DNA from 4 places in the Megasphaera sueciensis genome. Region 4 is predicted to be linked to each of the others. Evidence: riboswitches for the same ligand, from Rfam matches in the RefSeq annotation. Region 4 holds a riboswitch; each other region holds the start of a gene.
What was found. Region 4 has a riboswitch for S-adenosylmethionine ahead of NXG62_RS09790 (methionine synthase). Riboswitches for the same ligand answer to the same signal wherever they lie in the genome.
Positions count from the first base shown of each region.

Region 1: linked by a shared signal. The riboswitch ahead of NXG62_RS02830 (methionine ABC transporter ATP-binding protein) and the one ahead of NXG62_RS09790 (methionine synthase) in region 4 are both predicted to bind S-adenosylmethionine.
Region 2: linked by a shared signal. The riboswitch ahead of NXG62_RS11805 (trans-sulfuration enzyme family protein) and the one ahead of NXG62_RS09790 (methionine synthase) in region 4 are both predicted to bind S-adenosylmethionine.
Region 3: linked by a shared signal. The riboswitch ahead of NXG62_RS08575 (MetQ/NlpA family ABC transporter substrate-binding protein) and the one ahead of NXG62_RS09790 (methionine synthase) in region 4 are both predicted to bind S-adenosylmethionine.

Region 1 covers NZ_CP116939.1:576,779-579,951, reverse strand. The annotation lists gene putP (sodium/proline symporter PutP) at 1-606, shown strand, start outside; gene hpf (ribosome hibernation-promoting factor, HPF/YfiA family) at 705-1,229, opposite strand; SAM riboswitch class I at 1,416-1,514, shown strand; gene NXG62_RS02830 (methionine ABC transporter ATP-binding protein) at 1,591-2,634, shown strand; gene NXG62_RS02825 (methionine ABC transporter permease) at 2,615-3,173, shown strand, end outside.
Region 2 covers NZ_CP116939.1:2,449,689-2,452,861, forward strand. The annotation lists gene NXG62_RS11805 (trans-sulfuration enzyme family protein) at 105-1,235, opposite strand; SAM riboswitch class I at 1,312-1,410, opposite strand; SAM riboswitch class I at 1,577-1,678, opposite strand; T-box leader at 2,158-2,380, shown strand; gene NXG62_RS11810 (uroporphyrinogen decarboxylase family protein) at 2,426-3,173, shown strand, end outside.
Region 3 covers NZ_CP116939.1:1,784,243-1,787,415, reverse strand. The annotation lists gene pbp4b (penicillin binding protein PBP4B) at 1-1,218, shown strand, start outside; SAM riboswitch class I at 1,287-1,385, shown strand; gene NXG62_RS08575 (MetQ/NlpA family ABC transporter substrate-binding protein) at 1,454-2,275, shown strand; gene NXG62_RS08570 (M20/M25/M40 family metallo-hydrolase) at 2,316-3,173, shown strand, end outside.
Region 4 covers NZ_CP116939.1:2,039,989-2,043,161, forward strand. The annotation lists gene NXG62_RS09785 (homocysteine S-methyltransferase family protein) at 1-1,181, opposite strand, end outside; gene NXG62_RS09790 (methionine synthase) at 1,189-1,857, opposite strand; SAM riboswitch class I at 1,926-2,019, opposite strand; gene nuoE (NADH-quinone oxidoreductase subunit NuoE) at 2,246-2,743, shown strand; gene nuoF (NADH-quinone oxidoreductase subunit NuoF) at 2,856-3,173, shown strand, end outside.

The DNA.
Region 1 (3,173 bases), 1.4 Mb from region 4:
CTGACAGCGCCGCTTATCGGAGCTGATTCAGAAAAAGTGTTTCTTATTATGAGCGAACAGCTTTTTCCGCCATTCCTGTCGGGTCTCATTTGGTCTGCCGTATTGGCAGCTATTATGAGTACGGCGTCATCCCAGCTTTTGGTAACGGCATCCGCTATTTCCAAGGATTTCTACCACACTTTTATCCGTACCCATGCCAGTGAAAAAGAATTGATTTACGTCAGCCGCATAACCGTACTGGTCGTGTCTGCCGCGGCTATTTACTTGGCGCTGGATCCGGATAACTACATTTTAACCATGGTTGCCTACGCTTGGGCCGGTTTCGGTGCTGCCTTTGGGCCGACTATATTACTCTCCTTGTTCTGGAAAAGAATGACTAAAAACGGAGCACTGGCAGGCATTATCATCGGCGGTGTCACCGTGCTGATTTGGAAACAATTTGCTTGGTTCGACTTATATGAAATCGTACCCGGTTTTATATTCTCTCTTCTGGCTATTATCCTTGTCAGTGTCTGGGAGGGCGGTGCCGATATGTCGATACAGAAAGAATTCGACAACGCCATTCATTTTAAACAAAAAATTTCAAAAATCAATTCGGAAGAATAATTTCATAGTGACAAAAATCCCCCACAGCGTATGGGAGTCTGTACATACGCCGTGAGGGATTTTTACACATGTATTACGCTACTTTCAAGCTGCTGCATTTAATATTCCGGTTCAATGATTCCGTATTTTCCATGTTTCCGCTTATATACTACATTGATCATATCTGTTTCTGAATTGAGAAATACAAAGAAATCATGCCCGACAAGGTTCATCTGCAGAATGGCTTCTTCCACATCCATCGGTCGTGCAGCGAATTTTTTAACACGGGCAATTTCAAATACTTCTTCCGGTTCCGTCTTGCCGACAACCAGTTCATCTTTAAAGGCCCCGCCTTTCATACGGCGAGCCAGTTTTGTTTTAAATTTATGTATCTGCCGGACCATTTTATCAAATACAAGGTCGATAGCCGCATACATGTCTTCATTTGCTTCCACACCTCTTAATACCACGCCGTCTACTTTCAGTGTGATTTCAGCAATCTGGCGTTCTTTTTCAACAGAAAGAAGCGCCTGGAGATTTACCTCATTATCAAAATATTTAGTTACTTTTTTTTCATGTTTCAACACATAGTCTTTTAATGCCGGAGTTACTTCAATATTCTTTCCTCTAACGATTGCTGCCATACCAATCCCTTCCTTTCATCAGCCCGTAACCGCGATTCTATAAGCAGGATACAACATTGCGGATACCAGCCTTTATATGTATTATATTCAACAAATGCAGATAAAACTCCTGCTTATAAAAAAATACTTTTTTTGTTGACATTTATCAGGAACAATGGTATTATTTACACCAACAATACTATATTGTATTCATCCAGAGCAGCTGAGGGAATGGCCTGATGACGCTGCGGCAACCCCCACACGGGAAGGTGCCAATTCCATCGGATTTGTTCCGGCAGATGAACCTTGTACGCAAAGTTAGCCGTCATCTGTTGACGGTTTTTTTTGTACTCATTTTTAAGATGTTTTAGGAGTTGATATTGTGATTGATTTGAAAGACATTACAAAGAACTACGGCGGTAAAACCAAGGTTCAAGCGTTAAACGGGATTTCCCTTACCATTCATGACGGGGAAATTTTCGGCATTATCGGCAAGAGCGGCGCCGGCAAGTCGACGCTTATCCGTTGTATTAATATGCTGGAAAGACCGACATCGGGCTCGGTTATTATCGATGGCGACGATTTAACTAAAATGAATGAACATCAGCTGCGCCAGGAACGAAAACATATTGGCATGATTTTCCAGCATTTTAATTTGCTTTCTTCCCGCACGGTATATGATAATATTGCTTTTCCGCTGGAACTTCTCGGCGCTTCCAAGGAGGAAATCCGCAGCAAAGTAGGGTCGCTGCTCGAACTAGTCGGACTGACAGACCGGCAATATAATTATCCGGCCCAATTATCGGGCGGACAAAAACAGCGTGTCGGTATCGCCCGCGCCCTCGCCAGTGATCCTAATGTGTTGCTCTGTGACGAAGCTACGTCTGCACTGGATCCGCAGACGACAAAGTCTATTCTTGATCTGTTAAAGGATATTAACAAGAGGCTTAACTTAACCATTGTCATTATTACGCACGAAATGGCGGTTATCAAAGCGATCTGCCACCGCGTGGCTGTCATTGAAGGCGGCATTATTAAAGAATCGGGCCGCGTCGTCGATGTATTTACGAACCCACAGTCGGAAACGATGAAAGAATTTGTTCATTCTGTGATTAATATGGAGTTGCCTGAAGGGATCGTCAAACTCGGTGTTTCCGATCAGCCGGCACCGAATCGCTGCATGCTCGTACGCCTGCGGTTTAAGGGCTGTATCACAAAAGATCCTATCGTATCTACCCTGATACGCAAGTTTGACGCCGATATCAGCATCCTCTACGGCAATATTGACTATATCCAAGACGAACCGTTCGGGTATCTTATTGTAACCCTGATGGGCGATATGGAAACACAGACAAGAGCATTGGCTTATATAAAAGAATTACCAATCGGAAGTGAGGTTTTAGGTTATGTCCCAAGAAATCATTAAGTTATTATTACAAGGTATTGAGGAAACGGCCTTTATGGTATTTATTTCTACCTTCATCGGGGCTCTTATCGGTATTCCTTTGGGAATAACCCTTGTTACAACCAGCAAACATCATATTTTAGAAAATAAATATATTCATCAGATTCTCGGCACGATAGTCAATATCATTCGGTCGGTGCCGTTTATCATCCTTATGGTCGCCATTATACCTTTGACGCGTCTTATTGCCGGTACTTCTATCGGCACAACGGCGGCCTGCGTCCCCTTGACGATTGTCGCTATCCCGTTCTTGAGTCGTCTTGTAGAAACATCGATCCGCGATGTTGATTTCGGCCTTGTAGAAGCGGCACAATCCATGGGGGCTTCTCCTTTACAGATCATCCGCAAGGTATTACTTCCGGAAGCCTTGCCGACGATCATTAATAATATAACGGTCCTCATCGTCAATCTGATAGGTGCTTCGGCCATGGCAGGCGCCATCGGCGGCGGCGGTCTGGGGGACATCGCGATCCGTTATGGATATCAGCGATTCAGGGCCG
Region 2 (3,173 bases), 410 kb from region 4:
ATAGATTCCCTCTTTGTTTTGTATTATGTAGTGTGATTGCTATAATTTATATACCTTGGCGATTTGTTACGTTATCAAAATTCATAAGAGTCACTCCTTTTTGGTTATGCCAGTGCTTGTTTTAAGTCGGCGATCAAGTCGTTTACATTTTCTAAACCGACAGAAAGACGCAATAATTTTTCGTTGATGCCTTTGGCAAAGCATTCTTCTTTGGGAACATCGCAGTGTGTTTGCAGCAGCGGATAGGTGATCAATGATTCCGTACCGCCCAGACTTTCTGCAAACAGAATCAGTTTGACCCGTTGCAGAAGATTCACAGCCGTTTCTTCGGTATCTACTTCAAAGGAAATCATGCCGCCGAAGCCGGTTGTCTGCTTGGTATTGATTTCATAGCGGGGAGAGGAAGCTATCCCGGGATAATATATTTTCCGTATAGCCGGCTGCTTACTCAGCCATTTAGCGATGCGCAGTGCAGAGGCGGCATGGCGGTCCATCCGCAGCGGCAATGTTTTCAGACCGCGGCTGACGACCCAACAGTCGAAGGGAGATAGACAGGCGCCGATCGTTTTATGGAGAAAATGCAGCCGTTCGGCCTGTTCTTTATGAGCGGTGACAAGAAATCCTGCTAATACATCGTTATGTCCGGCCAGATATTTTGTGCCGCTGTGGACGACGATATCGGCACCTAAGGTAAGCGGTTTTTGAAAATAGGGAGTTAGGAAGGTATTATCGACGATGACCAGAATATGGTATTTATGGGCTAACTCGCAAATGGATTTAATATCGGTAATCTGCATCGTCGGGTTGGAAGGTGTCTCTACGTAAATCGCCCGGGTGTTTTTTTGGATAGCCTCTTTGACTGCATGCAAATCGCCGGTATCGAGGGCCGTAAAGGACAAGCCGTTCTTCTGGGAAATCTCATTGAAAATACGGATGGAACCTCCATATAAGTCGGCCGAATAGATGATGTGGTCGCCGGGCTTGAACAGTTCCAAGACGCAGGAAATAGCGGCCATGCCGGAAGAAAAAGCTAACGCGTCACACCCTTGTTCCAGCAAGGCCATGGTTTTTTCCAACTGTTCCCGCGTGGGATTTTGGGAACGGATATAGTCATAGCCGGTGCTTTGTTTGACGCCGGGATGAGCGAACGCCGTGGATAAATAAATAGGAGTTGTTACGCTCCCTGTTGAATCGGGATGATAGCCGCCGTGAATGCAATCTGTTTCAAATCTCATAGAATAAATGCCTCCTTAATAAAATGGACAATAAAAAAGACGCCATGGCAGATGGCGTCGCAAAAAAGCGGGTGCGTGTTCATCTGCCGGATAAAATCCGCTGGAATTGGCACCTTCCCGTATGGGGGTTGCCGCAGCGTCATAGGGCCAGTCCCTCAGCTGCTCTGGATGAAAGAGTCGTATTGTATTATAAAAAATCATAACACAATATTAAGTTGTGTGAAGCATTATGATAGTCAAATTTTTTAAGTACCTCATAGTGCAGATCTCCTTGTGGGAACAAAAGAATGTAATAAAAAAAACGTCATCGACGGATGACGTAAATACAAAGGTATATACTAATATCATCGGTCAGGAAGAAATCCTGCTGGAATTGGCACCTTCCTATCAAGGAGGTTGCCGCAGCGTCATAGGGCCAGTCCCTCAGCTGCTCTGGATGAATATGTAATTGTGGTTATCAGACTACACTATTGCAATCAATTTGTCAAGAGGAAAAATCAAGAATAAAAAAAACAAGAATTCTCTTGACAAACAATTGAATAACGTGTACCATATCGGTAAACATTGAAAATGCAATGACCAAAACAAGTACACGTATATTTATGTCCTACAGAAAACGCGAGCCATCGGCTGAGAGCTTGCGGGAAACATAAGTGCGATGGAATGCCTTTGGGAGCAGACCGACCGAAAATAGTAGGCCGGATCCGGTTGCCGCCGTTAATGGAAATAGTTGCAGCGAGTGCTGTAAACAGAGTGGAACCACGGACCACCGTCTCTGTATAAGGAGATGGTGTTTTTTTGCGTGTTAAATACTAAATTTGGCCGCGTTTTGTTTTCAGTGTATCCATCATTCACAAAATAGGAGGAATAGGAGAGGTGATGAAATAGCATAGCTATAAAATATACAAAAAAAGTATACATTAATAATGCGATGATCAAAACAAGTACACATACATAGGCTTTTTACAGAGAACGCAGATCAATGGCTGAAAATTTGCGAAAATGACTAGTATGGGGAATGCCTTTGAGAGCAGAACAGCTGAATTTTAGTAGGCTGTGTCCGGTGCCGCCGTTATCGGTTTTGAGATACAGCACAAGTATATATGTGTTGTAAACAGAGTGGAATCGCGGCCATCGTCTCTGTACAGGGGACGATATTTTTTTATCTAAAATTAAAAGGAGATGTTCGTATGTCACAAACAAAAAAAGAATTAGTATTAGCAGCACTTGATAACAAACCGGTGGATCGTGTTCCCGTTGGATTTTGGTTCCATATTTTACCGATACCTACTGTTCACAGTGCCAATGCTTTTAAAAATCCGCAATTAGCTAAACTTGTTTTGGCTGGAGAAGAAGAATATTTAGATACCGCAAAACCTGACTTTGCTAAAATTATGACGGATGGTTTTTTTACATATCAGCAGGATGTATTATCAAAAGTAAAAACTATTGATGATTTAAAAGGACTTCAGCCTCTTCCTGAACATGATAGATGGTTTACTGATCAGATTGCATATGCAAAAAAATTAAGTAATCGTTACAGCAATGAAATTTTATTATTTTATAATGTCTTTTGTGCTGCAACAACATTAAAATTTATGTTGCCGGATGGCGATACTAGTTTAACGACACTTATTCAAGAAAATGAAGAAGTAGTAAAGCGTGCACTGGATATTATTAGTGATGATTTGGCGGTTTTATCTCAGCGAATTATAAAAGAAGCCGGCATTACTGGAATTTATTTGAGTTTGCAAAATATTAAGGGACTTAATCGTGAAGCGTATGAACGTATTTTGACGCCGGGGGAAAAGAAAATTTTATCGGCGGCAAATCGTGCCAGCGCATATAATATTCTCCATATCTGCGGCTATTTGGGCCACCGCAATGATTTATCCTGGTATACAGAGTATGATGTTAAGGCGATTAACTGGGCGGCTC
Region 3 (3,173 bases), 260 kb from region 4:
ATGCAGCATTATCCGGTTCTAACCAAAGAAATCCCACCTTCTTCCAATGGTATGGGAAAGCAGTTGCAAGGTATTGATTCAGTGATAGAAAACGATGTTAAACGAGGATTTCCCGGAGCAGTTCTGCTTGTGGCAAAAGATGGAAAAATTATAAAAGAAACAGCATATGGCTGGGCAAAAATGTATGATCAAAAACAACTGCTCCCCGAAAAAAAGCGTCAACTTATGACTGTGGATACCCTGTTTGATATTGCTTCTAATACGAAAATATATGCTGCGATTTTTGCTTTTATGAGGCTTACAGGAGAGGGGAAAGTTCGTCCTGATGATTTGGTATCGACGTATTTACCTAAGTTTACCAGTGATGGTCGTGAGAAAATCCGCCTTTGTGATCTTATGGATCATACAGCTGGTTTTTCTCCGGAAATATGTTTTTATAAACCCCAGGCAGGCGCTTTTTATTCTTTGAATAGAGATAAGACATTAAAACTTTTAGATACTATTCCGCTTTCTTATCCTACGGGGACGAAGATACAGTATAGTGACACGGATTATATGATTCTTTGTGCGGTAATAGAAAAAATTACAAAGCAAAGACTGGATACATATACGGAGAATGTGATTTATCGGCCATTAGGGTTGACCCATACATTGTTTAATCCGCTGTGTAAAGGATTTAAGCCAGAAGATTGTGCTGCTACGGAACCTTGTGGCAATACGCGTTGGGGAATGGTAACTTTTCCCGGGATACGTACAGGCACTTTACAGGGACAGGTACAGGATGAAAAAGCATGGTACTCCATGAAAGGAGTATCCGGTCATGCGGGTTTGTTTTCACGGGCTGAAGATTTGGCTGTTTTGGCACAGCTTATACTTAACAAGGGGGGATATGGCAATTACACACTTTGCAGTCCTCACGTTATAGATGACTACATGCGCCCTCGCAATACCCGATTTGCATTGGGGTGGAATGTAAATTGTTTACAAAATCAGGAATGGGAGTTTGGTTCTTATGCTAGTTCTCAGGCTATAGCGCATACGGGGTGGACGGGAACGGATATTGTCATTGATCCTAAATATAATTTATGCATTATTCTTTTAACCAATCGGATTCACGAACCGAATGTACCAGGACAACTTAATACCTTTGTTACAGATGATTTTAAGACCGTAAGCTATGGCGATATCATTTCTATGGTATATAAAGCAGTACAATAAGAGACGGTAATTTTGTATTGACAGCACAAGGAGCGGCATGTTAGAATAGCAACAACAATTTCATAACGATATCATCCAGAGCAGTTGAGGGATTGGCCCTATGACACTGCGGCAACCTTCCGTAAGGAAAGGTGCCAATTCCAGCGAAATATTTCGAAAGATGATCGATTACGTTATTAATCTTCGTCTTTTTTGACGAAGATTTTTTTGTTAATTTTATTAAGGAGAGATGAAAATGAGATGTAAAAAAATTGTACTTGTTGCGCTTGCGCTGTTTACTGCGGCAAGCTTGTTTGCAGGATGTGGAAATCAAAGTAGCTCTGCTTCGCAGGAAAAAAAGGAAATTACTGTTGGTGTTACACCGGGTGCCAGTGAACAAATCATGGACTTGGTAACAAAAGAAGCAGCTAAAGAAGGCTTGACGGTGCATGTAAAAACTTTTTCCGATTATGTAACACCAGATCAGGCATTGGCCAGTGGAGATATTGACTTAAATTCTTTTCAGCATAAACCTTTTTTAGATGCTTTTAATGAAAAAAATGGTACACATTTAGTTAGTATAGGACAAACCTATTTAGCTCCGTTAGGGTTATACTCCCATAAATATAAAACCGTTGGAGATATACCCGATGGAGCGACGATTGCTATTCCTAATGATCCATCGAACGGTGGACGGGCGTTGTTGCTGTTGCAGAAACAAGGATGGATAACGCTGACAAAGGGAAAAGAACCAACGAAGGTAACCGTTCAAGATATTGTGGATAACCCTAAGCATCTTCGTATTATTGAATTGGAAGCAGCACAGCTTCCCCGTTCCTTGGATGATACAGCGGCCTCTGTTATTAATGCAGGCTATGCTATTTCTGCCGGTCTTAACAGTCAAAAAGATGGTATTGCCGTAGAAGATAATACGAGTCCGTATGTTAATATTATCGCTGCCCGCGAAGCAGATAAAGACAACCCGGCTTATAAAAAATTTGTTAAAGCATTTCAATCACAGGCAGTAAAAGATTATATTGACAAGGAATTTGCGGGTGTTCTTGTTCCGGCGTGGTAGAATAAAAAGGAAATCAATCTAAGTATTCGAGGTGCATGACATGAAGGTTACGAAAGATAAAAAAATGACAGCGCATTTTCAAAAAATAATTCAATGCGCTACCATATCCAATGAATATGGCAATAAAGTTGATTGGCGGGAATTTGGCAAACTGCATCAGTGGCTGCAGAAATTTTATCCAACGATTTATCGTGAATTTCGATTGACGGAAATAGGCGAAGCAGGATTGCAATTTTGTTTTAAGGCAGATAATCCGGTAAAAGAACCGCTTATGCTTATGGCGCATCAAGATGTGGTGGAGGTTGGTGATTTAGCGCAGTGGACATATGATCCTTTTTCAGGAGAATTAGTGGATGACTGCGTATACGGTCGTGGTACAACAGATTGCAAGCATTTGCTTGCCGCAGAGATGGAAGCGGTAGAAGATGTATTTGCTTCTGGTTGGCGTCCACCGTATGATTTATATATTTCCTTGGGATTTGGGGAAGAGATTTATCGGGCTGATGGTCCGGATGGTGCACGTTTATTATGCCAAAATCTGCAAACGGAAGGTGTGACGATTGGCTGTACCTTTGACGAAGGTGGTTCTATTGTCCGTGGCAAAGACAATAAGCTTGTTGCACGGATCGGGTTAGGTGAAAAAGCTTGTGTTAATATTGAAATTTATAAAGATTCCGCGGGGGGGCATGCCAGCAAACCTGGATTGGGAACCGCTTTGGGCGCAGTGGCTAAAGCAATTGTAGATATTGAAGCACATCCGTATCCGTATCGATTGATTCCATTGGCAGAAGCACAGCTTAAAGCAGCCGCGGCAGTTGAAGATGGAGATAAAAAAAGAATTTATCAAGAGCCGAAAAAATATTGGGAGGAGTTGTGTGCACTGGCACGTCAGGATCCT
Region 4 (3,173 bases):
TTTTCTAAAACCGCAGGACTCGTTGAATCAATAATTAATGGGGTATCTACCAGCATAGAGAGTTCTTTAACGACATTTTCCATAAGTGCTGCTTGGTCGACGTCAGGAACGCCCATATTGATATCCAAAAGATGTGCACCTGCTTTTACTTGGTTTAGTGCTTCGGTCTTAATTGGAACAAAATTTTGTTCTTGTAAATCTTTTTGCAGCGCTTTTCGTCCTGTAGGATTAATGCGTTCACCGATAATGACGGGAGGATGACCACCGCCGATGTATACAATGCTGGTTCGGGAAGTGAGTGCTGTAGGAGGTGTAATTGTTTTTCGCTTATAGGGTACCGCACGATCTAAAGCTTGTTTCATAGCGGCTAGGTGTTCTGGCGATGTGCCGCAGCAACCGCCAATATATGTAGCACCAGAATTAACCATGGCTTGAACATACTCGGCCATGTCATTGGGGCGTAGGGGAAAAACAGTTTTACCGTCAATTAGTTTGGGTAATCCTGCGTTAGGCTGAATAACAAGCGGTAAATTACTTACGTCGGACATACGGGTAATAAGAGGAATTAATTTATCCGGACCTAGAGAACAGTTTGCTCCAATAATAGAAGCACCCAAGCTTTCCAAAAGCACGGCAGCTGCTTCTGGTGTTGTACCCGTAATAGTTCGACCGTCTTCGCTGAAAGAAAACTCACACATAATGGGGATGCTTGGAGCGGCATCTTTAACGGCCAATATTGCTGCACGCATTTCCTGGATATCAATAATAGTTTGAATAAGTAATATATCGGCACCCGATTCAGCTAATATGCTGGCTTGTTCATAGTAAGCTTGGTATACGTCTTCAAAATCAGTGTCTCCTAAAGGGGTAATAAACTTACCGGTAGGTCCCATGTCACCCAAAATTTTAGTATTTGTCCCATCAACGGCCTTTTTTGCATTAAACATAGCAGCCCTGCATATTTCTTTTACTTTATCAGCACATCCGTATTCACTCAATTTGATGCGATTAGCTCCGAACGTATTTGTTTGAATCAAATCACTACCAGCTTTTATGTAACTACGATGAATATTTTCAATGGCTTGCGGATGTTCTATGTTTGATAATTCAGGACAATCTCCAGGCCGTAAATAACCTTGTTGCTGCAATACGGTTCCCATAGCGCCATCTAATAAAAACATATAACAATCATTCCTTTCTAGAAGAACAAATATTGTGCATAGAACAATTGCAACAACCAGAGGGGATACTGTTTTTGGCAGCCGAACGAGCCATACCAATAATTGCGGTAATAGATTTTTGAGGTACAAGCATGCAGCCGGAAGTTATATGAATATCAATTTGATCAGCATGTATAGCTTTAATTAAATTCAGTTGCTGCGTCAGAGGCCAATCTCCATATCCAGGACTATAACGCCAGGTAGTTTCATAGCCTTGTTTTGCCGCCATTTTATCAATATAATGATTTAACTGATCGGCAATTGTTTCAGTAGCGGTTGTGGCTGCTGCATCCAGCATAAGCCCCCTGGAATATTCTTTTTTTGAAAATAGGGTGTTAATTTCTTTTTCTATGTCACTGCCAATCGTTACTGCCATGATAATTGCGATTTTTGCATTTTCTAAATGTTTTCGAATTTTAGAGCCTTCAACAGTAAAAGGTTCTTCGCATAAGAGTTGGTAGGATTCGGCATCATAGCCACATTGTTGGAAAATACCCCGTGGTTTGGCAATAGCTAGTGCAGTCGTACATGCGTCTGCAACAATTTTATCAGAAAAATTTTCAGCTGCGCGCAAACCAGCATATCGCCTTGTTTCCGCGATGTCTATTTTTTGAAGAAATCCATTAAATATAGGCATAATATATTTCCCTTCATATAACAAAAAAGACTCTTTCACAAATGAAAGAGTCGAATCTACGTGCTGTTCTCTCATCTGTCAGATAATATCTGCAGGAATTAGCACCGCTTTTGCGGTTGCCGGATTTCATCGGGCCTGTCCCTCCATCGCTCTTGATAAGAGTTATCCTTATTAATATATCAGTTTTGCGTGTATTTGTAAAGATTTTATATAATAAATGTTTTATACTATTTTAGCAATTTGTGAGTTATAAACTAAAATATAAATACAAATCGATATTTTTTTATGCTTAAAAGTAATATTGATAATTCTAAAATAATATGATATTGTAATTAATATAAAAGTGTGTTGTATTATGTGGAAACAATAGCAAAGGAAGTGGAAAAATATGTCTTTAGTAGAAAAACAAGCAATCTATAGAGATGAAAATGTTCCTAAACAATCTAGTATTGATAAAATTCTGGATACTTACGCAGGTGAAAAAGGGACGTTGATTCCTATTCTGCAAGACACACAAAGCTTGTTTAATTATCTGCCAAAACCGGCGTTGCTGTATATTGCAGATAAGACGGATATCCCTATTTCTACTATTTACGGCGTGGTAACTTTTTACTCGCAGTTTCATTTACAGCCCCGCGGACGTAATATTATTTGTGTCTGTCAGGGAACGGCATGTCATGTACGCGGCGGAAAGGTTATTCTTAAGGCTGTAGAAAAAGAACTGGGAATTAAGGCAGGACATACGACCGAAGATTTACGCTTTACATTGGAAACGATTGCCTGTCTGGGGGCATGTGGATTGGCACCGGTTATGAAAGTCAATGATGATACGCACGGCCGCATGACGAAAGAGGAAATTATTAAGGTGCTGGCACAATATGAATAGGCTACAGCTGTAATTTTGGTGGAACTAATACGGAAACCTATCCCAAAAAGTGCTGCTATATAGTAACGGGAATGGTACCTAGAGAAAAAACTATAGGAGAAGAGGATCGCGTATGATGATTACAGCAGAAAAATTACAGGAAATACGAGACGTATATAAAACTGCGGTTGCCCTTCGGTTGGAAAAAAGCGATAGGAAGGAACAGCCGGGAGCTTTTGATGTACTGGTATGCGGAGGCACAGGCTGTAAATCCTCCGGGTCCACAGAGATCCGAAAACAATTAGACAACGAATTGGCAGCGAGGGGAAAGACAGATACAGTACACGTGGTACAGACAGGTTGTCATGGTTTTTGCGAAAACGGTCCCTTGATGATTATTTACCCGGGGCAGATTTTTTATTGCCGTGTCAAGCCGGATGATGCGGCGGAA